DNA from 3 places in the Actinoallomurus sp. NBC_01490 genome. Region 1 is predicted to be linked to each of the others. Evidence: riboswitches for the same ligand, from Rfam matches in the RefSeq annotation. Region 1 holds a riboswitch; each other region holds the start of a gene.
What was found. A riboswitch is a leader RNA that binds a small molecule or an ion and turns the genes downstream of it on or off. The one in region 1 is predicted to bind ZMP and ZTP.
Positions count from the first base shown of each region.

Region 2: another riboswitch for ZMP and ZTP. It lies ahead of glyA (serine hydroxymethyltransferase); the one in region 1 lies ahead of OG417_RS34960 (phosphoribosylaminoimidazolecarboxamide formyltransferase).
Region 3: another riboswitch for ZMP and ZTP. It lies ahead of OG417_RS19510 (bifunctional 5,10-methylenetetrahydrofolate dehydrogenase/5,10-methenyltetrahydrofolate cyclohydrolase); the one in region 1 lies ahead of OG417_RS34960 (phosphoribosylaminoimidazolecarboxamide formyltransferase).

Region 1 covers NZ_CP109433.1:7,564,012-7,571,306, forward strand. Annotated here, with positions in the region: gene OG417_RS34945 (DUF6194 family protein) at 1-233, opposite strand, end outside; gene OG417_RS34950 (TetR/AcrR family transcriptional regulator) at 404-1,063, opposite strand; gene OG417_RS34955 (amidohydrolase family protein) at 1,219-2,202, shown strand; gene OG417_RS34960 (phosphoribosylaminoimidazolecarboxamide formyltransferase) at 2,242-3,390, opposite strand; ZMP/ZTP riboswitch at 3,423-3,507, opposite strand; gene OG417_RS34965 (acetate--CoA ligase family protein) at 3,518-5,713, opposite strand; gene OG417_RS34970 (acyl-CoA dehydrogenase family protein) at 5,710-6,870, opposite strand; gene OG417_RS34975 (TetR/AcrR family transcriptional regulator) at 7,038-7,295, shown strand, end outside.
Region 2 covers NZ_CP109433.1:5,866,423-5,873,717, reverse strand. Annotated here, with positions in the region: gene OG417_RS27370 (carboxymuconolactone decarboxylase family protein) at 1-264, shown strand, start outside; gene OG417_RS27365 (TetR-like C-terminal domain-containing protein) at 379-795, shown strand; gene OG417_RS27360 (SRPBCC domain-containing protein) at 837-1,457, shown strand; gene glyA (serine hydroxymethyltransferase) at 1,559-2,824, opposite strand; ZMP/ZTP riboswitch at 2,841-2,924, opposite strand; gene OG417_RS27350 (DUF5655 domain-containing protein) at 2,943-3,359, opposite strand; gene OG417_RS27345 (RNA polymerase-binding protein RbpA) at 3,461-3,832, opposite strand; gene secG (preprotein translocase subunit SecG) at 3,917-4,159, opposite strand; gene tpiA (triose-phosphate isomerase) at 4,289-5,095, opposite strand; gene OG417_RS27330 (phosphoglycerate kinase) at 5,097-6,314, opposite strand; gene gap (type I glyceraldehyde-3-phosphate dehydrogenase) at 6,320-7,295, opposite strand, start outside.
Region 3 covers NZ_CP109433.1:4,062,803-4,070,097, reverse strand. Annotated here, with positions in the region: partial or broken gene OG417_RS19520 (RNA-guided endonuclease InsQ/TnpB family protein) at 1-1,051, opposite strand, end outside; gene OG417_RS19515 (Lrp/AsnC family transcriptional regulator) at 1,268-1,555, shown strand; gene OG417_RS19510 (bifunctional 5,10-methylenetetrahydrofolate dehydrogenase/5,10-methenyltetrahydrofolate cyclohydrolase) at 1,664-2,536, opposite strand; ZMP/ZTP riboswitch at 2,560-2,644, opposite strand; gene qcrB (cytochrome bc1 complex cytochrome b subunit) at 2,742-4,433, opposite strand; gene qcrA (cytochrome bc1 complex Rieske iron-sulfur subunit) at 4,525-5,586, opposite strand; gene qcrC (cytochrome bc1 complex diheme cytochrome c subunit) at 5,579-6,406, opposite strand; gene ctaE (aa3-type cytochrome oxidase subunit III) at 6,412-7,071, opposite strand.

The sequences.
Region 1 (7,295 bases):
CGGAACACTCCGGGGCGGTTCAGGTCCGAGGCGGTGTCGAAGCCGTCGTAGTCCTTGGTGACGATCGTGGCGAAGGGCATCCGGCGGTCGGCGGGCGTGTCGCCGTCGGGGTCGTGGAAGAAGAACGTGTCGCCCCAGGCGACCTCCGGCGCTCCGGTCCGCGCACTGGCGGTCTCCGCCAAGACGCCGGGCAGAGCCGCCACGAACGCGATGATCTCGTGCTGCGATTCCATGCCTTCGAGCGTCTCATTGAAGCACCCAGTGAGACTTTCCCCGCGAAGTCGCAGGAAGAGCGCGGCCGAACCCTCAACGCCGGGAGATCAGGCAGCGCCGCTCGAGAGTCCGGGGCGCCGTACGGCTCCACCGCCACGACCTGGCCGGGCCCGTTCGTGAGGAAGACCCGTCACCGGTCCGGCCCGCCGGCGGCGAGACCGCCGAGGACCAGTTCCAGCTTGGCCGACAGCGCGGGGCCGAGTGCGAACGGCGCCGACCGCCCGGTGATCTGAGGCAGGGCCCAGCGACTGAGCGTGTCCGCGTAGCAGGCCGAGAGCACCTCGGCGACCGTCTGGGCCGGAACCGCGGCGCTGAACTCCCCTCGGTCCTGACCCAGCCGCACGACGGCTCGGAGCGGCTCGAAGGTCGGGAACGGCTCGCCGGCGTCGCCGATCTCCGTCATCCGGCCCTGAACCAGCACGATCGTCAACCGGACATCGGACTCGCTGAGCCGGGCGAACAGCGCGAACTGCCGCCGGAGGAGGTCGGCAGCGGACACCTGCCGGCCGTCCTCCTCCCCGGCCGCGCCCGGCAGAGCGGCGGCGAGCCGCTCACCCCGCTCGGCTCGCCAGGCCGCCAGGATCGCCTGCTTGGCGGGGAAGTGGTTGAACAGTGTCCGGCGGGCGATGTCCGCGCGGTCCGCGATGTCGTCCATCGTGGTATTGGCGTACCCGCGTGCGCAGAACAGCTCCAGCGCGGCCTCCAGGATGCGGCGCCGGGTGCGCTCACGTTGCCGGGCCCTGCGGTCGACGACCGGGGGTGCCTCGCTGTTGCCGGTGACGTTATTCATCTCCCTCATCATCCCAGGTACTGCCGCTGATCGTTCGGCCGTGGTGCACTTCAGTGCATTTTTGCACTAGAGTGCACTCATGGCGAGCGTCCGCGCCCGCCCGGCGACGGTCGTCGTCATCTCGTTGTTCGATCCGCGATGGGGAGGAACCACCGATGTCGGCTCACAGCTCGGTCATCGACTTTCACGCGCACTTCGTGCCCGACTTCTACCGGGACGCCGCTGTGGGAGCCGGATACGGGAACCCGGACGGCATGCCGGGCTTCCCGCACTGGAGTGTGGATGAGGCGCTGGCCATGATGGACCGGTGCGGGGTCGCGGTGGCGGTGGCCTCGGTGTCATCGCCCGGAGTCCATTTCGGCGACGACACCGAGGCACGGCGGCTGGCCCGCAGAGTCAACGAGTTCAGCGCGACCGTGAGGGACGAGCACCCGGACCGGTTCGCCTTCCTGGCCTCGCTGCCGCTGCCCGACGTCGAGGGCGCGCTCGCCGAGATCGCCTACGCCTACGACGTGTTGCACGCCGACGGCGTCACGCTGAAGACGAACGCCCACGGGCTGTACCTCGGCGATCCGGCGATGGAGCCGGTTCTGGACGCCCTCGACCAGCGGCACGCGCTCGTCGTCCTCCACCCGACGTCGCCGCCCGGCGGGGAGGCGGTCTCGCGGGGCTGGGGGCGGCCGATGATCGAGTTCCCGTTCGACACCACGCGGGCCGTCGCCGACCTCCTCCTGCGCGGCGGGCTCATCCGCCATCCGGGCATCCGGATGGTGGTTCCGCACGGCGGCGGCGCCCTCGCGACGTTCGCCGACCGCGTCGACGAGTTCACACGCATCTTCGCCGTCGCCGACGGTCCCGACGTGGCCGGCCAGCTCCGGAACCTGTACTACGACCTCGCCGGTTTCCCGGTCCCACGGCAACTGCCGTCGCTGCTGGCGATGACCGATCCCTCCCACCTGCTGTACGGAACGGACTGGCCGTGGACACCCGAGGCGGTCATCACCGCCGTCACCGCCGAGATCAAGGCGACCCCGCTCCTTGACGAGGACCAGGTCACCGCGATGATGACGACGAACGGGCTCCCCCTGCTCGACCGATTCGGCGCCGATGAGGGCGCGTCGTCGGATCCGGCGGCATAAGGTGTCCGCTCCGTACCGCGATGAGGCCGTCCGCCCGGCTCAGTGATGGAAGAGCCGGAGCCCGGTCCGTACGAGCGCGATCCCGTGTTCACGGCAGGCGTCGGCGACCTCGCCGGAGCGGATGGAGCCGCCCGGCTCGGCGATGTACGCCACGCCGTGGCGGCGGGCGTGGTCGACGTTGTCGCGGAAGGGCAGCGCGCCGTCGGAGGCGAACGCCACGCCGGTCAGACGGCGCGCCCACTCCTCGCGGTCCGCCGCGGTGAGGCCGGTGACCGGGCCGGACAGCGCCTCGGCCAGCCGCCGTTCCTCGTCGGGGGTCAGGCCGCCCTCGGCGTACCGGATCCGCCAGTTGAGCCGGTCCTGCGGCCGGACTCCCGGTGCGAAGGCCAGGCCCCGCACGGCCGGATGACGCCGTAGCCACCAGATGTCGGTCTTGCCCCCGGCCAGGCGGGTGCAGTCGACGCGCGACTGCTGCCCCGCGCCGACCCCGAGCGTCATGCCGTCGCGCACGTAGCAGACCGCGTTGGACTGGGTGTACCGGAGCACGACGAGCCCGAGCAGCAGGTCCCGTACGGCCGTGTCGGGCGGCGCCGCGTCACCGGCCGGGTCGAGCAGGTCGCGTGAGATCGGCGCCTCGTCCCGGTCCTGCGTCAGCTCGACGCCGAAGACCTCCCGCCGCTCGCGCGCCGGCGGGACGAACGTCGCGTCGGCCTCGAAGACGACGAAACGGCCCTTCTTCTTGCGGCTCAGGGCGGCCACGGTGCCGGGGGCGTAGCCGGGCGCCACGATGCCGTCGCTGAACACCGGGCCCAGGGCGTCGGCGAGCTCGGCGTCGACCGGGTGCGACACCGCCACGAAGTCGCCGTAGGACGACCGGGGGTCGGCGTCGCGGGCGCGCAGGTAGGCACTCGTGAGGTCCCCGACGTCGCCGAGCCCGTACGGCTCCGCGGCGACCGCGTCGACCGGCCCGGACACGGCCGCCCCGGCCGGCGACACGTGCTTGAACGACGCGGCCGCCGGACGGCCGAGCACCCGGCTCGCCTCCCGGACGAGCTGCCAGCCGTGGAGCGCGTCGAGCAGGTTGATGTAGGAGGGTGTGCCGTTCAGCGGCCGGAGCGGCGTGCCGCCGTCTCCCACCGATGCCGCCCGCGCCTCCTGGTGCGGGTTGATGCCGTAACGCAGCTGCATGCCGTGGCCTCCTCAGCGGTCGATGTCGCTGATGGAGGCGCCCAGGCGGTCGGCGCCCGCATCGATGGTGGGCCGCTTCCCGGTGGTGATCCACCCTCGCCAGTCGCGGCCGCCGCCAGCGTACCGGTCACGTACGCCAGGTCACCAGGGCGTCCAGGGCCTCGATGCGCGAGCCGCGGACCAGCAGCGGGTTGATCTCCAGCGACTCCAGGTCGTCGCCCAGCGCTCCGGCGAGGTCCGCGACGCGCGTGATGACCTCGGCGAGCGCGTCCAGGTCGGCCGGTTCGGTGCCCCGCGCGCCGGTCAGGAGCTTCGCGCCGCGCAGCTCGCCGAGCGCGCGGCGGACCTCGGCGGCGTCCACCGGCAGCAGGCGCAGCACCGAGTCCTTCAGCACCTCGACCCACACGCCGCCGAGGCCGACCGCGAGCACGAGGCCCCAGGCGGGGTCGCGCACGACGCCGGCCAGCAGCTCGACGCCGCCCTCACGCTGCGGCTGGACGAGCGTGCCCAAACCGGATGCGCCGGACGCGCCGACCGCCGCGAGGATCTCCCGGTGCGCGCGCCGCACGTCGTCGGCGGAGCCGAGCCCGAGGCGTACGCCGCCGACGTCGCTCTTGTGGCCCAGGCCCTCCGCGGCGGCCTTGAGCACGACCGGATGGCCGAACCGCTCGGCGGCGGCCACGGCCGCCTCCTCGTCGGGCGCGAGCTCGGACGGCACCACGGGCACGCCCGCCTCCGCCAGGAGCGCGGACGCCCGGTGCTCGGCCCACACGCCGGTCCGCTCACCGCGCACCACGGGAGGCGGCGTCACGGCACGCGGGCGCACGGCGGCCCGCTCGCGCACCGCCGACCAGCGGACGGCGGCGCCGATGGCCGACATGCCGTGCTCGATGCCGCCGACGACGTGCGGGTACCCGGTGCGGTCCTGGAGGGTACGGGCGAAGGAGCCGACGTCGGTCAGCACGTTGCCGACGATGACGACCGGGCGCGGCGACTCGGTGATGATGCGCGTGCTCTTCTCGTACAGCCGGAACACCGGTTCGGGGTCCGGCGGCTCGGCGCGCGGCAGGTCGGACAGGAGCATGACGACGTCGATTCCCGGGTCCTCGGCGACGATCCGCAGCGCGCGGGAGAGCAGGGTGCGGTCGACGACGACGTACCCGGTCACGTCGAGCGGGTTCGCGGGGCTGCCGAAGTCCGGCATGATCTCGGTCAGCCGGGCGACGGTCTCCTCGGCGAACGCCGGCAGCTCCAGCCCCTCGTCCTCGGCGCGGTCGGCGATGATCTCCGATGCGCCGCCCGACGGCGTGACGACGCCGAGGCGGGGCCCCGGCAGCGGCCCGGACGACGCGAGCAGCCCGGCCGTGATGATCAGATCCTCCAGCGAGCGGACGCGGATGACGCCGAGCTGCCGGAAGGCCGCGTCGATGACGGCGTCGTCGCCGACGAGAGCGCCGGTGTGCGCCTGCGCCGTACGGGAGGCGAGCCCGCTACGGCCGATCTTGAGTGCGACGATCGGCTTGCCGGCCGCCAGCGCGCGGCGCGCCACCCGGGCGAACTCCTCCGGCCGGCGGATCGACTCGAGGAAGAGCGCGATGACGCGGGTCGCCGGGTCGTCCACGAGGTGGTCGATGACGTCGGTGACCGAGACCACGGCCTCGTTGCCCATCGAGGTGAGCAGGCTCAGGCCGATGCCGCGCGCCTGGCTGAACGCGAGCACGGAGCTGGCCAGCGCGCCGCTCTGCAGCACGACGCCGACCGAGCCGCGCAGCAACGGCGGCGGGATCGGCAGGCCGTACGGGGTGATGCCGGCCCCGGAGCGGCGAGCCGACGAGCGAGCGGAGTGGGCGGTGAGGGACGAGCCGTCCGCGGAGCGAGTGAGGACGGGAGCGCGACCATCAGAGGTGTTGATGTAGCCGTTGCCGTTCGGACCGAGCACGGTCAGGCCGTTCGCCCGGCAGAAGGCGGTGAGCTCCTCCTCGCGCTTGCGTCCCTCCGCCCCGGTCTCACCGAAGCCCGCGGTGAGCACGACGTAGTGGCGGATGCCGAGCCGCGCCCCCTCCTTGAGCACGTCGAGCACGACCGGCGTCGGCACCATGACGTAGACGAGGTCGACCGGTCCGGGCAGGTCGCTCAGGCTGCGGTAGGCCCGCTCACCGTGCACGATCTCGGTGCGGGGGTTGACGAGGTAAACCGGACCGGCGAACCCGTGCCGCCGCAGGTTGGCGAAGGTCGCCACCGACCAGCCCGACTTGTCGGTGGCGCCCACCATGGCGATCGAGGCGGGCGCGAACAGGCCGCGTACACCCTCGGCGGCCGTCATTCGCCGATGCCGCCGAGGCGAACGTGACCCTTCAGGAGGTTGCGGGCGATCGTCCGGCGCTGGATCTCGTCGGTGCCCTCGTAGATGCGCAGGAGGCGCAGCTCGCGGTACCAGCGTTCGATCGGCAGCTCCTTGGTGTACCCCATGCCGCCGTGGATCTGCAGCACGCGGTCGACGACCTTGTTGGCCATCTCGGCGCCGTTGAGCTTGGCGATGGAGGAGGCGTGCCGGGCGTCGAGGCCGTTCTGGACGCGCCAGGCGGCGTACAGCGTGAGCCACTTGGTCGCCTCGATCTCCACCTGGGAGTCGGCGATCTGCCACTGGATGGCCTGGTACTCCCCGATCAGGTGGCCCATCGACTTGCGGAGGCCCGCGTAGTCGATCGCCATCTGCAGGAGGCGCTCGGCCGAGCCGATGGCCCTCGCCGGGATCATGAAGCGGCCGTTCCTGATCCACTGCATGGCGAGCTCGAAGCCCTTGCCCACCTCGCCGAGCACGTTGTCGTGCGGCACGCGTACGTCGTCGAAGACCAGGGACGCCGGGCCCCACTCGCCCATCGTCGGGATCGGCTCGGACTTCCAGCCCATGTCGCGGTCGACGAGGAAGCAGGTGACGCCCGCGTCGGGGACCACCGCGAAGACCATGACGAAGTCGGCCTCGTTGCCGTTCGTGATGAAGGTCTTCTCGCCGTTGATGATCCAGTCGCCGCTCGCGTCCTTGACCGCGCGGGTGGTGATGTTGCGGGCGTCGGAGCCCGCGCCGGGCTCGGTGATGGCGAAGCAGGACCGCCGCTCCCCCTCGATCGTCGGGATCAGGTAGCGCTGCTTCTGCTCCTCGGTGCCGGCGTAGAGGATGTTGTCCGCGCTGCCGCCGAAGGTGAAGGGCACGAACGTACGGCCGGTCTCGATGGCGAGGATCGCCGACATGACCGCGCCCGCGTTCAGCCCGCCGTACTCCTCGGGGGTGTTGATCCCCCAGAAACCGGCCTTCTTGGCCTTGCGCTGCAGCTCCTTGATCACGTCGGGGGCGAGGCCGGGGCGGCCGGCGCGCTCGTTGCGCAGCACCTCGTCCTCGAGGGGCATGACCTCTTTGCCGATGAAGCTGCGGACGGTGTCGCGGATCTGCCGCTCTTCGTCGCTGAGCGAAAAGTCCACCATCGGACGACCCCTCCACACGAGAAACAAGTTTCTAGAACGTGACTCTAAAACCAGCCTGCCCGCCGCCCCGGAAGGTGTCAAGACCGCAGGAGAGGACCTGTTCGGCCTGTTAGCGCCGATTTTGGAATACGGTTCCGTAACCTGGGAGGGACGACACGAGGTGTGTGATGGCACGCAAGACGAACAGCCGCGCGAACGCGAACGCATGGCGGTGGAGCCGGACCGCCGAGACCCGCCGGGGCATGCTGGAGGCGGCCCGTGAGGTGTTCACCGAACGCGGCTTCGCGGACGCGAGCGTGGCCGACGTGGTCGAACGCGCCGGATCCAGCGTCGGCAGCCTCTACCACCACTTCGGCGGCAAGGCCGAGCTGTTCCTCGCCCTGTGGGAGGACCACCAGGCCGCCCATGAGGCGGCCGCGTCGGCG
Region 2 (7,295 bases), 1.7 Mb from region 1:
GCCCTGCGGACCGGCGCGGACCCGGTCCTGGCCGACGCGCGGGAGCGGATCGTCCACGAGACGGCCCGCGCGCTCGCCGCCGACGGCGACCTGTCCGCACCGATGTTCGCCGAGGCGACGGCGTCGCTGGGCCGGGCCGCCGTGGTGGAGCTCGTCACGCTCGTCGGCTACTACTCCGCACTCGCCTTGCAGCTGCGCGTGTTCCGCGTCGGCGTCCCCGACGGCGAGGCGCCGCCCTCGTGGGACCCCGGCCCGGCCTCCTAACCCGCCGCGGCGGTTCTCCCTTCGCCCCTGACGGGAACCCGGCCGCTCGCCGGCGTCGCGAAGACCACGCTGTACCGCAGGTGGCCGACCAAGGACCACCTGATCGTCGCGCTGGTGACACGGCTGCAGGACGAGGTACCGGTGGAGTACACCGGTGACGTACGCGCGGATCTCACCCGCTACCTCAACGAGATCGTGAACGGTCTCCACCGCGCACGTGCGGCCGGGCGGCCCGCCGGGTCCGGCGCCGCCTCGGCCGGGCTCGTCGCGGAGATCGCCGCCGCGGCGGCCCGTCACGCCGACATCGGCGCAGCGGTCCAGGCGATGTTCGCCCGCCGCAACGCTCTCGTCCTGCGCCTGCTCGAACGGGCACGGGGCAGCGGCGAGTTGAAGCCCGAGGCCGATCCCGTCGTGATCTTCGACCAGCTCGCAGGTGCCCTCTACTACCGGCTGCCGGTCACCGGCCAGCCCATGGATGCCGAATACGTCGATCGTCTCGTCGCCTCCGCCCTCGGCGGCGCGGCCCCGTGACCTCGACCATCCATGACGACCCCCACGAAAGAAGGCCAGGCATGACCATCACCACGCGCAGCGAGGAGCCCGGGACACTTCGCCGCGTCCACCTGACGGGACGCGGTCGGAAGCACGCCACCCGCGAGGGCCGGCCCCGCCGGCGCCGGGCACTCGTCACGCTCGCCGCGCCGACCGCGCTCCTTGCCGGGTACGCGGTGTGGGCCAACGTCCACACGGTCACGCTCACGGCGTCCGTGGACATCGAGGCGGCGCCCGATCAGGTCTGGAGCGTGCTGACGGACCTGCCCGCCTATCCCGAATGGAACCCGTTCATCACGTCCGCGACGGTGACCTCCGGGGACGGCCGCCTGCGGAAGGGGGCGCGACTGCGCAGCATCCTGCACGACCGCACCGGTGACTCGGTCTTCGCCCCCCGCGTGCTGACCATGGACCGCGACCGCGAACTGCGCCGGCTCGGCATGGTCGGGTTCCGCGGCATCGCCGATGGCGAGCACCGGTTCACACTGCGCCCGCTCGGCCCCCGCCTCGTACGCCTCACCCAGAGCGAAAACTTCACCGGCGTGGCCGTCCCCTTCATCGGCGGCAAGCTCGACTCCGACACACTGCCGCAGTTCCATGCCATGAATGACGCCCTGAAACGGCGGGTTGAGAAACGGTGACACGGAGACCGCGCGCGGTTTTACCTGGTCTTGGGGCATGTGAGAACGATGGGCGCGGGCGGGGAGGACCTGCCGTTCCCGCCCGCGCCGGCGTCGCCGTGTCAGCGGGCGGGCGCCCATCCCGGCATCGGGAATCCGTTCAGCAGGTCCTGGACCTCGCCCGCGATCTTCTCGAGCGCGGGTCCGTCCTCCGCCGCCGTGACCGCGCGGTCGATCCACTCGGCGACGGAGGCCATGTGCTCCTCGGTGAGGCCACGGGTGGTGATCGCCGCCGTGCCGAGGCGGATGCCCGACGGGCTCCACGGCTTGCGCGGGTCGAAGGGCACCGTGTTGAAGTTGAGCTCGATGCCGGCGAGGTCGAGCGCCTTGGCCGCCGGCTTGCCGGCGATGTTCTTGGCGGTCAGGTCGATGAGGATCAGGTGGTTGTCGGTGCCGCCGGAGACGAGGTCGAAGCCGCGGGCCGTCAGCGCGGCCGCGAGGGCCTTGGCGTTCGCGACGACCTGCTGGGCGTAGGTGCGGAACTCCGGCCGGGCGGCCTCGCCCAGCGCCACGGCGATCGCCGCGGTCGTGTGGTTGTGCGGGCCGCCCTGCAGCCCGGGGAAGATCGCCTTGTCGATCGCGGTGGCGTGCTCCTCGGTCGTCATGATCATCGCGCCGCGCGGGCCGCGCAGGGTCTTGTGGGTCGTCGTGGTGATCACGTCGGCGTGGCCGGCCGGCGACGGGTGCGCTCCCCCGGCGACCAGTCCCGCGATGTGCGCGATGTCGGCGACGAGAACGGCTCCGGTCTCCCGGGCGATCTCGGCGAACGCGGGGAAGTCGATCGTGCGCGGGATCGCCGTGCCGCCGCAGAAGATGACCTTCGGGCGTTCCTTGCGCGCGAGGTCGCGTACCTCGTCCATGTCGACCCGCCCGGTGGTGCGGCCGACCCCGTAGTGCACGGGACGCAGCCACTTGCCGGAGATCGACACCGGCGACCCGTGGGTCAGGTGACCGCCGTGGGCGAGCTCCAGCGACAGGAAGGTGTCGCCGGGCTCCATGAACGCCAGGTGCACCGCGAGGTTGGCGGGCGAGCCGGAGTACGGCTGGACGTTGGCGTGCGGGACGCCGAACAGCGCACGGGCGCGCTCCTGGGCCAGCTCCTCGACCGGGTCGATGACCTGCTGGCCCTCGTAGTAGCGCTTGCCCGGGTAGCCCTCGGAGTACTTGTTGGTCAGGACCGAGCCGGTGGCCTCCAGCACGGCGGGCGAGACGTAGTTCTCCGACGCGATCAGCCGGATCTTGTCGTGCTGGCGCGTGGCCTCGGCCTCGATGAGCTCGGCGACGGCGGGATCGGCGTCGGTGAGATGGGACAGACGTGGCTGGTGCATGAAGCCTCCTTGCGGCTCCAGACACCCAGGCGCGCGGTGCCGGACTGCTTCGCTCCCCGGTGGTGAACTCCACCTCGACGCGCCAGTCGCGAGGCCACCCATGGTAGCCGCCCGTGGATCAGTCGGTGGCGGCGTCGAAGGACTCGCCGAGCCAGGCACAGACCTGATCGTCGACGTCGGCGGGGTCCAGCAACTTCAGGACGTGCATCGTACGGTCGCCGGAGACGGGCAGGCGGCGCGCGATCCGCGGGTGCTCGACCGGGCGCGGCAGGAACAGCCAGAGGTTGAGCGACCGGGCCTTGGGGCGCACCTCGGCGAGCTTGCGGTCGCTCTTGAGGAAGACCCCGACCCCGACCGCGTCGGCGTGGACGGGTCCCAGCGTGGCAAGGTGATCGACCAGCCGGTCGTAGATCTCCCGGTAGCTCTCGGGCCACGGGGCGAAGCACTCATCGACCGTGCAGCCGGGCACGCACACGTGCGGCTGCCCGGCACGCCCGAACTCGCGGTCGCACTCCGGACAGGTCCACCGGCTCACGCCCCCACACTAGAGGCCGGCGCGGCGCCTGGCGGGGACAGCCGTTAACGGCGACGGCCCGGTGGACGCAGGAGGCGTGCACCGGGCCGTCGCGGCCATGCCTAGTTGCGGGCGCGCTCCATGGCGGCCTGGATGGCGGCCCGCTCGTTGCGGAGCTTGGTGAGGGCCTCCTCGAGGATGGCCTCACCGTCGGCGTCGCTGCGCCGTTCCTTCACGTAGGCGAGGTGCGTCTTGTACGGCTCGTTGCGCGGGGGCGCAGGGGGGTTCTGGGGGTCCTTGCCGGCGGGGAAACCGCAGCGGGGGCAGTCCCACTGGTCCGGTACGGCGACGTCGGTCGCGAAGCTCGGCCGGGATTCGTGCCGGTTCGCGCAGTAGAACGTCACCCACACCCGGGGTGCCGCTTCACCGCGCTCGGCCTCTCCCATCGGGCCGGCACCGACGCGGCTGCCCCGAATGGCGTTGCCACTACCCACGGAGTACTCCTCGTTATTCCTGCCGTCGCGACGAGGACGCGACGGCCGTCAACTACTGCCTGGCCGGTATGCCTGTGCCGCGGATCAGCCGTGGTGGCCGTGTGCGAACAGCAGGCCCAGGGCGATGATCGACAGGAACCAGATGATGCCCGTGCCGATCGTGAGCCGGTCGAGGTTGCGCTCGACCACGGACGACCCGCCCAGCGATGAGCTGATACCGCCACCGAACAGATCCGACAGGCCACCGCCCTTGCCCTTGTGGAGGAGGACGAGCAACACCATCAGCGCGCTCGTGATGATGAGGACGATGGAAGTTCCGATGATCACAGCAGTTCAGCGCTTTCGTGATTAACCCCGCCGGGCGCGGGGAATAGTCGCGTATTCAGGTCATCCGTTCCGAGGGTACGTCACTACCCCCGCCCGTCTCAGCAGAAACGCCCAGTCCGGTGACGAAGATCAGGCGAGCCGCTCACGGAACCGGCAGATCTTGATGAACTCTCCGGCATCGAGGCTCGCGCCTCCGACGAGTGCTCCGTCGATGTCGGACTGCGCCATGATGCCGGCGATGTTGTCACCCTTGACGGAACCGCCGTAGAGGATACGCACCTGATCGGCGAGATCTCCACTGTACAACTCGGCGAGGCGTGTACGGATCGCGCCGCACACCTCCTGCGCGTCGTCGGGAGTGGCGACCTCGCCGGTACCGATGGCCCAGACCGGCTCGTAGGCGACGACGATCTGCCGGGCCTGGTCCGCGGGCACCTTCTCCAACGCGCCGTCGAGCTGGCCGAGCGTGTGCGACAGGTGCTCATTGGCCTGGCGGATCTCCAGGCCCTCCCCGACGCACAGGATCGGCGTCAGCTCGTGCTTGAACGCCGCCTTCACCTTCGCGTTGACGAGCGCGTCGTCCTCGCGGTGGTACTCACGGCGCTCGGAGTGACCGGCGAGCACGTAGGTGCAGCCGAGCTTGGCGAGCATCGCGCCCGACACCTCGCCGGTGTAGGCGCCCTTCTCGTGCGCCGAGATGTCCTGGGCGCCGTACTTGAGCACCAGCCGGTCGGCGTCCACCAGCGTCTGCACGCTGCGGATGTCGGTGAACGGCGGGAGCACCGCGACGTCGGCCGCCTCGTAGTCGGCCTCCTTGAGGCCGAACGCCAGCTTCTGGACGTGCGCGATCGCCTCGAGGTGGTTGAGGTTCATCTTCCAGTTGCCGGCGATGAGGGGCTTGCGGCCCCCCTCGCCGGCGGCACTCTTCGGCGCCACGTCAGTCCTCCAGAGCGGCCAGGCCGGGCAGCGTCTTGCCTTCGAGGTACTCGAGGCTCGCGCCGCCGCCGGTCGAGATGTGCGAGAACCCGTCTTCGGGCAGACCCAGCTTGCGTACGGCCGCCGCCGAGTCGCCGCCGCCGACGACGGTGAACGCGCCCGCGGCGATCAGCGCCTCGGCCACCGCCCGGGTGCCGCCGGAGAAGGCGTCGAACTCGAACACGCCCATCGGGCCGTTCCAGAACACCGTCGCCGCGTCGGCGAGCTTGCTCGCGAACAGCTCGCGCGTGCGGGGGCCGATGTCGAGGCCCTCGCGGTCGGCCGGGATCGCGGTCGCGTCGACGGCCTCGTGCGGCGCGTCGGCGGCGAACTCGGTCGCGGCCAGCACGTCGACCGGCAGCACGAGCTCGACACCACGCTGCTCGGCCTCCTTGAGGAAGCCGCTGACCTGGTCGAGCTGGTCCTCCTGCAGGAGGGAGTTGCCGACCTCGTGGCCCTGGGCCTTGAGGAAGGTGTAGGCCATGCCGCCGCCGACGAGGAGGCGGTCGACCTTGCCGAGCAGGTTGGCGATCACGCCGAGCTTGTCGGAGACCTTCGCGCCGCCGAGGACCACCGCGTACGGGCGCTTGGGGTCCTCGGTGAGCTGCTTGAGCACCTCGACCTCGGCGGCGACCAGCCCGCCGGCCGCGTGCGGGAGCCGCTGCGGCACGTCGTAGACGCTGGCGTGCTTGCGGTGCACCGCGCCGAAGCCGTCGCCGACGTACAGCTCGGCGAGACCGGCCAGGGCGTCGGCGAACGCGCCGCGCTCGGCGTCGTCCTTGCTGGTCTCCCCCGCGTTGAAGCGGAGGTTCTCCAGGAGGGCGACCTCGCCGTCGGCCAGCGCCTCGGCCGTCGCCTTGGCGGACTCACCCACCGTGTCGTCGGCGAAGCGGACCTCGCGGCCGAGCAGCTCGCCCAGGCGGGCCGCCACCGGCTTCAGCGAGAACTCCGGCTGAGGCTTCGTCGTGCCGGAGGCGCGCCCAAATGACACTGCGGGGCGGCCGAGGTGGGCGCACACGATGACGCGTGCGCCCTTCTCCGCGAGCTCGTTGATGGTGGGCACGCTGGCGCGGATGCGCCCGTCGTCGCCGATCACGCCGTCGGCGAGCGGGACGTTCAGGTCCGAGCGGACCAGGACCCGCTTGCCACGCACGTCACCGAGCTCATCGATCGTTCGCATCGGGGTCAGAGCCTCGCACCCACGAGCTTGACGAGGTCGACGAGGCGGTTGGAGTAGCCCCACTCGTTGTCGTACCAGCCGACGACCTTGATCTGGTCGCCGATGACCTTGGTCAGGCCCGCGTCGAAGATGCAGGACGCCGGGTCGGTGACGATGTCGCTGGAGACGATCGGGTCCTCGGTGTAGGTGAGGATGCCGCGCAGCGGGCCCTCGGCGGCGGCGCGGAGCGCGTTGTTGACCTCCTCGACCGTGGTCTCGCGCGACAGCGTGGCGGTCAGGTCGGTGGCCGAGCCGGTCGGGACCGGGACGCGCAGGGCGTAGCCGTCGAGCTTGCCCTTGAGCTCGGGCAGCACCAGGCCGATCGCCTTGGCGGCGCCGGTGCTGGTCGGCACGACGTTGAGCGCGGCGGCGCGGGCGCGGCGCAGGTCCTTGTGCGGGCCGTCCTGGAGGTTCTGGTCCTGGGTGTAGGCGTGGATCGTGGTCATCAGGCCACGCTCGATGCCGAACGTGTCGTTGATCACCTTGGCCATCGGGCCCAGGCAGTTGGTGGTGCAGGAGGCGTTCGAGATGATCGTGTGCTGGGCGGGGTCGTACGCGTCGTCGTTCACGCCCAGGACGATCGTGACGTCCTCGTTCTTGGCCGGCGCGGAGATGATGACCTTCTTCGCGCCGTTGTCGGCGTGCACCTTGGCCTTGGTGGCGTCGGTGAACAGGCCGGTCGACTCGACGACGATGTCCACGCCGAGGTCGCCCCACGGCAGCTTGGCCGGGTCGCGCTCCGCGAAGGCCTTGATGGTGTGGCCGCCCACGGTGATCTCGTCGGCGCCCGCCTTCACGTCCTCCGGCAGCCGGCCGAGGATGCTGTCGTACTTGAGCAGGTGAGCGAGCGTGGCGTTGTCGGTGAGGTCGTTGACCGCCACGACCTCGACATCGCCGCCGGCCGCGTTGAGAGCGCGCCAGAAGTTACGGCCGATACGACCG
Region 3 (7,295 bases), 3.5 Mb from region 1:
GTCGTGCAGGGTGCGACACGCCGGGCAACACCACGCCCGGGTGGAAAGCGAGAGTTCGGCGAGCAGATGCCCGCACGCCGAGCAGGTCTTGGAGCTGGGATACCAGCGATCGATCACGACCAGACGACGGCCGTACTTGGCGGCTTTGTACTCCAGTTGGCGACGGAACTCGCCCCAGCCACAGTCGGAGATCGCCTTGGCGAGCCGCCGGTTACGGACCATGCCTTTGACGTGCGGTCTTCGATCACGATCACGTCGTGGTCGCGGACCAGCCGGGCGCTGGTCTTGTGCAGGAAGTCCGCACGGGACGCGCGACCTTACGGTGCGCACGGGCCACCTTCGCCCTCGCCTTCGCCCGGTTGTTCGACCCGCGCTGCTTACGGGCCATACGCCGCTGGTAGCGCGCCAGGTTACGCTCCCGCCTGGCCAGCCGACGAGCATTGGCGATCTTCTCGCCGTCGGAGGTGACCGCGAAGTCCTTGACGCCCAAGTCCACACCGACCAATGCGCCGGTCGCCGGCGCCTGCTCTGGGTCTGGAGCCTCAACGGCGAGGGAGACGTACCAGCGTCCGCACAGCCCACGCGAGACCGTCACCGACGTCGGATCAATCGACGCGGCATCAACATCCGGCCACGACCACACCACCTCCAGTGGCGTATCCATCATCTTGGCCAGATACAGACGGCCTTCCCGCCAGCGAAACGCCGACCGGGTGAAGGTCGCCGACTGCTTGCGCTGCCGGGACTTGTACCTGGGGTAGCGGGAACGCCGAGCGAAGAAGTTCACGAACGCCGCATGCTGGTGCCGTAGTACCTGCTGGAGGGGCACGCAGGACACCTCGGACAAGAACGCCAGATCCGGGTCGCGTTTCAGCTCGGTCAAATAGCGGTCGGTCTCGGCGTAGGAGGTGCTGAGCCCCTCGGTGCGGTAACGAATCTTCCGCCATTCCAGCACTCTGTTCCACACCAGACGTACGCAGCCGAACGTGCGGCTCAGCACCGCCGCCTGCTCCGGGGTGGGATAGGCCCGCACCTCGTAACTCGTACGCACGTTCGAAACTCTCGCATCGCCACAAGATCAACAACGACGAACGGAAGAATAGGCGGAAAGACGGTAATGACTGCTTCGCGCCTAGAGCAATCCCGACCTGGGCCCCCTACCGAGGATCCTCCCGCCGCTGGCGGACCGGGTCACTGCCGTATGTCTCGGTGAGACGCTCTACTAGGCTTTCGGCACGGCCGGCTCGACTTATCGCAGGAGGACCTCGTGATCACCGCCATCGTGCTCATCAAGGCCGACGTCTCGCGCATCCCCGAGGTCGCCGAGACCATCGCCGGGCTCGAAGGGGTCAGCGAGGTCTACTCGGTGACGGGCGAGTTCGACCTGGTCGCGCTGGTGCGGGTCCGCCAGTACGAGCAGATCGCCGACGTCATCCCCGGCCGCCTCAACAAGGTCGACGGCGTCACCCACACCGAGACCCACATCGCCTTCCGCGCCTACTCCCAGCACGACCTGGAGGCCACCTTCTCCCTCGGCCTCCCCGACGCCGACTGAGACCTCCCCCTGCGTCGCTGAGACCTCCGTCGGGCGGTCGGCCGTGACCACCCGAGCCACCACACCGGTATGCCTCGTGACCAGCGCCAAGGGCGCCGAGAGAGCCGGTCAGGCGGTCAGGCTCCGTTCCGCCGCCTCGACGGTCTGCTCCAGCAGGACGGCGATGGTCATCGGGCCGACGCCGCCCGGCACCGGGGTGATGAGGCTCGCACGCGTCTTCGCCGTCTCGAAGTCGACGTCGCCGACATTGCCCGCGTTGTAGCCGGCGTCGACGACGACCGCTCCGGGCTTGACGTCCTCGCCCTTGATGAACCTCGGCCGGCCCACGGCCGCCACGACGACGTCCGCCTCCCTCACGAGTGCCGCCACGTCGGCCGTACGGGAGTGGCAGTAGGTGACCGTCGCGTCGCGGCCGAGCAGCAGCATCCCGGCCGGCTTGCCCAGGATGGCGCTCCGGCCGACCACCACCGCGTGCCGGCCCGCGAGCTCGACCTCGTACTCCTCCAGCAGCCGCATGATCCCGCCGGGCGTGCAGGACACGAAGCCCGGCAGGCCGAAGCTCATCGCGGCGAACGAGCGCATCGTGACGCCGTCGACGTCCTTGGCCGGATCGATCGCCTCGAACGCGGCCCGCTCGTCGATGTGCGGCCCGGCCGGATGCTGCAGGAGGATGCCGTCCACGCCCGGGTCGTCGGACAGGGCGGTGATGGTGCCGATGAGCTCCGCCGTCGTAGTCGAGGCCGGCAGCGGCACGTGGCGGGAGGTGATGCCCGCCTTCTCACACCGGGCACGCTTCATCCGGACGTAGGTCACGGAGGCGGGGTCGTCGCCGACCAGCACGGTGGCCAGGCACGGGGCCGTGCCGCGTTGCCGGGTGACGGCCGCGGCGCGTTCGGTGGTGCGCTCGGTGATGCGGCGGGCCAGGGCGGTGCCGTCCATGAGACGGGCGGTGTGCGTCGTGGACATCGAGTCGCTGGGCATCGGGTCGCTCCTGCGGGTCGCGGTGGATCGGCCCAGGCGCACGGCACTCGATGGCAGGGCCGCTCCCCGGTGGTGACTCCACCTTCAGCGCCAGTCACGGCCCGTCCCAAGCGTAGCCGTTCCCACCGCCGCACGGCTCCGTACGGCACCGAGAAGAAGGCCCGTCACCGCGACGCGGTGACGGGCCTTCGCCGAACGCACGGGGTCAGCCGCGGCTGAGCTCGCGGTGTTCGCCGCCCTCGGTCTCCGGGTGCACGACGACGGCGTCGCCGTCGTCGTCGCCCGGCGCTCCGGGCTCGCCGGGGCCGTGGCCGGCCGCGTGACCGTTGCCGATCGGGATGTCGTCGGTGGCGAACGCGCCGTTCAGCGCCCGGCGGGCCCGGCCCAGCGGACCGCGGGAGGCCGGCGACGGGATGCCGTTCTCGTCCTCCTCCTCGCCCGAGACGAGCGGCGGCGCGGGCGGCTTGCTGCTCAGGACCGCCTCGGCGTTCTCCTTGACCGGCTCGTGGACCTCGATGAACTCGCCGCTCGGCAGCATCTTGATGATGCCGGACTCGACGCCGTGCTCGTACTCCTCCGCGTCCTTGCGCTGCAGGCCCAGGCAGATCCGCTTGGTCACGATGTAGGCGATGACCGGGCCGACGAAGACGGCCACGCGGAAGAACCACGTCGTCTGGTACAGCGAGATGTGGAACTTGTCGGCCAGGACGTCGTTGCCGCCCGCGAGCCACAGCAGCCCGTAGAAGGCGACGGCGGCCATGCCGACCGCGGTGCGGAACGGCGCGTTGCGCGGCCGGTCGGCGATGTGGTGAATACGCCGGTCACCGGTCGCCCACTGCTCGACGAACGGCCACACGGCGGCCCCCGTCATGATCAGGCCCAGCGGCACGAGCGCCGGCACGAGGACGTTCCACGAGACCGTGTGGCCCCAGAGGTTCGTCTCCCAGTTGGGCATGATGCGCAGCGCGCCCTCGAGGAAGCCCATGTAGAAGTCGGGCTGCGACCCGGCCGTGATGGAGTCCGGGGTGTACGGGCCGAACAGCCAGATCGGGTTGATCTGGGCGAACGTCCCGAGGAGGGCGACGACCATGAAGGTGAAGACGAAGAACGCGGTGGTCTTGATGAGGAACACCGGGTAGAACGGCTTGCCCATCACGGACTTCTCCTCCCGGTTCTTGCCCGGGAACTGCGTGTGCCCCTGGAACCACAGGATCATGAAGTGCGCCCCGACGAGCGCCAGCAGGATGCCCGGGATAAGGAGGACGTGCACGGTGTAGAGCCGTGGGATGAAGTCGTGGCCGGGGAACTCGCCCCCGAAGGCGAAGAAGTACAGGTAGCTGCCGACGATCGGGATCGACTGCAGCACACCCTGGGTGATGCGCAGACCCGTGCCGGACAGGAGGTCGTCCGGCAGGGAGTAGCCGAACAGGCCCTCCAGGATCGCCACGGTGAACATCGTGATGCCGATGAGCCAGTTGATCTCACGCGGCTTGCGGTAGGCGCCGGTGAAGAAGATCCGCAGCATGTGCGCCATGATCGACGCGAGGAACAGGATCGCCGACCAGTGGTGGATCTGCCGCATGAGCAGGCCGCCGCGGACATCGAAGCTGATGTGCAGCGTCGAGCTGTACGCCTCGCTCATGCTGACGCCGTTGAGCTTCGTGTAGGTGCCGTGGTACACGACCTCGGACATGCTCGGCTTGAACCACAGCGTGAGGAAGGTTCCGCTGAGCAGCAGGATGATGAACGAGTACAGCGCGATCTCGCCCAGCATGAACGACCAGTGGTCGGGGAAGACCTTCTTCATCTTGCCGCGGAGGAACCCGGCGGTGGCGAAGCGCTCGTCGGCGAACCCGATCGCGCCGTCGATGGCCTTGGGAGGTGTCGTCGTGCTCATTTCACCGCTCCTTGCTCGCCGCGCGGTTCACCGATCGGAGAAGGCCGCGAGCCGTCGCATGGGATGCGTGTAGGGGTGAGGGTCGGGTGGTTCATGCCTTCGGCCTTCCGCGTTCCCAGAAGCTCGGGCCGACCGGCTCGTGGAAGTCGCTCGTGGCGATGAGGTAACCCTCGGAGTCGACGCCGATGGGCAACTGCGGAAGCGGGCGCGCCGCCGGGCCGAAGATGACCTTGGCGCTGTCGGTCGCGTCGAAGGTCGACTGGTGGCACGGGCACAGGATGTGGTGGGTGGTCTGCTCGTACAGGGCCGCCGGGCAGCCCACGTGCGTGCAGATCTTGGAGTAGGCGATGATGCCGCCGACGTGCCAGTTCTCCCGGCCCTTCTTGACCTTGAGCTGGTCCTCCGGGAGGTGCAGCAGCAGGACCGTGCTCGTCGCGATCTCGTCGAGGTTGTCCTCGGCGCCCTCGGGGATGACCGTGATGATGCCGCCCGGCGAGTCGAAGTCGGCCGCCTTCAGCGGCTGCCCGGTGCCGTCGACGACGAGACGGGTGCCCTTCTTCCAGGCGGTGTGGCGCAGCTTCTTCTCCGGCAGCGGGCCGAGGTCGCGCAGCAGGATGAGCGGAAGCAGGCCGAGCGGCGCGGCGGCCAGCAGCAGCGTGCGGCGCAGCAGCCGGCGCTTGAGCAGCCCGCTCTCCTCCGTGCCCTCCTGGAAGTACTGGTTGAAGACCTGGCGGTCCTCCGGCGTCGAGGACAGCGCGTGCCGCTCCTGGATGATCTCCTTGGTGGTCACCAGGTGACGCACCCAGATGGTCATCCCGACCGCGAGACCGAGGAAGACCACCGTCAGCGCGGTACCGAGGGTGTAGTTCGACCGGGCGGCCCGGTCGATGCTGCCCACGTGGCCCGGCCAGACGGCGTAGAACACGATGAACGCGATGCCGGCCAGGAAGCTCAGGGTGAAGAAGGCGGCCGCGACGCGCTCGGCCTTGCGTGCCTTCTTCTCGTCGAGCACGTAGCCACTGCCGCCCTGCTCGGACTTGTCCTCGGGAAGCAGCTCATGAGTGCCGGCCGGCGACGGGGTGCCGATCACGCGCTTGGGTACGCGACTCTCCTCTTCCGGGGTCGCGCCGCTGGTCTCGTTGTTGTCAGTCATTGTGCTTCTTCTTGGGCTTCCTGGCAGTGAGCCACGCCGCCGCGACGACCATCAGGCCGATCCCGACCAGCCAGCCGGCGAGGCCCTCGGCCACCGGACCGATACGGCCCAGGCCGCTGCCGCCCGGGTTGACCTCGCTGCGGGTCTGCGTGATGTACGCGATGATCGCGCGCTTCTGCGCCGGCGTGATGGTCGTGTCGTTGAAGACCGGCATCGCCTGCGGGCCGGTCACCATGGCCTCGTAGATCTGCGTGGGCGTCGCCTTGTTCAGCGGCGGGGCGTACTTGCCACCCGTGAGCGCTCCCCCGGACCCGGCGAAGTTGTGGCACTGGGCGCAGTTGGCGCGGAACAGCTTGCCGCCGAGCGCGGCGTCGCCGGTCTTCGGGTCGACCTGGTCGTTGGAGGGGATCGACGGCCCGCCACCGAGCGAGGCGATGTACGCCGCGATCTGGCGGGTCTGCTCCTCGTTGAAGACCGGCTTCTTGCGCGGAATCTGCGCGCCGGGGTTCATGGCGGGCATCCGGCCGGTGCCGACCTGGAAGTCCACGGACGCCGCGCCGACACCGATCAGGCTCGGTGCGGTGCGCGTGCCCTGGGCGTTGGCGCCGTGGCAGCTCGAGCAGGTCTGGTTGAAAAGCTCCTTGCCCTTGGCGATGTCCTGCGCCGACGCCTGGGTGTCAGACGCCTGCGCGGACGCGCCTCCCGAGGAGACACCGGCGTACGCGACAGCGATGATCGCGAGCGCGGCCAGCACGACGGCGTAGCCCGCCCACGGGCGCCGGCGCCATGCGGTGAACCATTTCACGGAAGAGGGTCCCATCTGGATCAGTGCAACAGCTCGATGAGGTAAATCGTGGCGAACAACCCGACCCATACGGCGTCGACGAAGTGCCAGTAGTACGACACCACAATGGCACTCGTCGCCTGCTCGTGTGTCCAGCGCTTCGCGGCGTACGTCCGCCCGAGCATGAACAGGAACGCGATGAGGCCACCGGTCACGTGCAGACCGTGGAAGCCCGTGGTCAGGTAGAAGACCGAGCCGTACGCGCTCGACGAGATCGTGGTGCCCTCATGGATCAGCGAACGGTATTCGTTGAGCTGCCCGGCGACGAACACCGCGCCCATGAGGAACGACAAGAAGTACCACTCGCGCAGGCCCCACTTGCGCATGTTCACGATGCTTCCCAGGCGCCCGACCTGACCGCGCTCGGCCGCGAACACACCCAGCTGGCACGTCACACTGGACATCAGCAGGATGAAGGTGTTCACCGAGGCGTACGGCACATCAAGGTTCGCGTCCGGCCACCTGCCACCGTCCCCGATGGTCACCGACCGGATGGTGAAGTACATCGCGAACAGCGCCGCGAAGAACATGAGCTCGGACGACAGCCACACGATCGTGCCCACGCTCACGAGGTTGGGCCGGTTGGCGCGGGTGCGGGGTGCTGCGCTGTCAGTCGCGGATACTGTTGCCACGGGCAGCATTATTACGGCACCTGCCGAGTAGGTGACGCAGGACCCCCCATCAGGCGCGCCCCGGCCGCCCCCGCAAGGCCTCTTCCAGGCGGTTTTCGCCGGAAGGACCTGTCTTGTCGTTGGAACGAGCCGTTCCCGGCTCCTCCTCGCCCCCGACCGGTCGTACGGGCCGTGTCGCGCCCGGTAGCATCGCTACGTGCGCGGGACTTCATCGCCCGATCGATGATCACCCG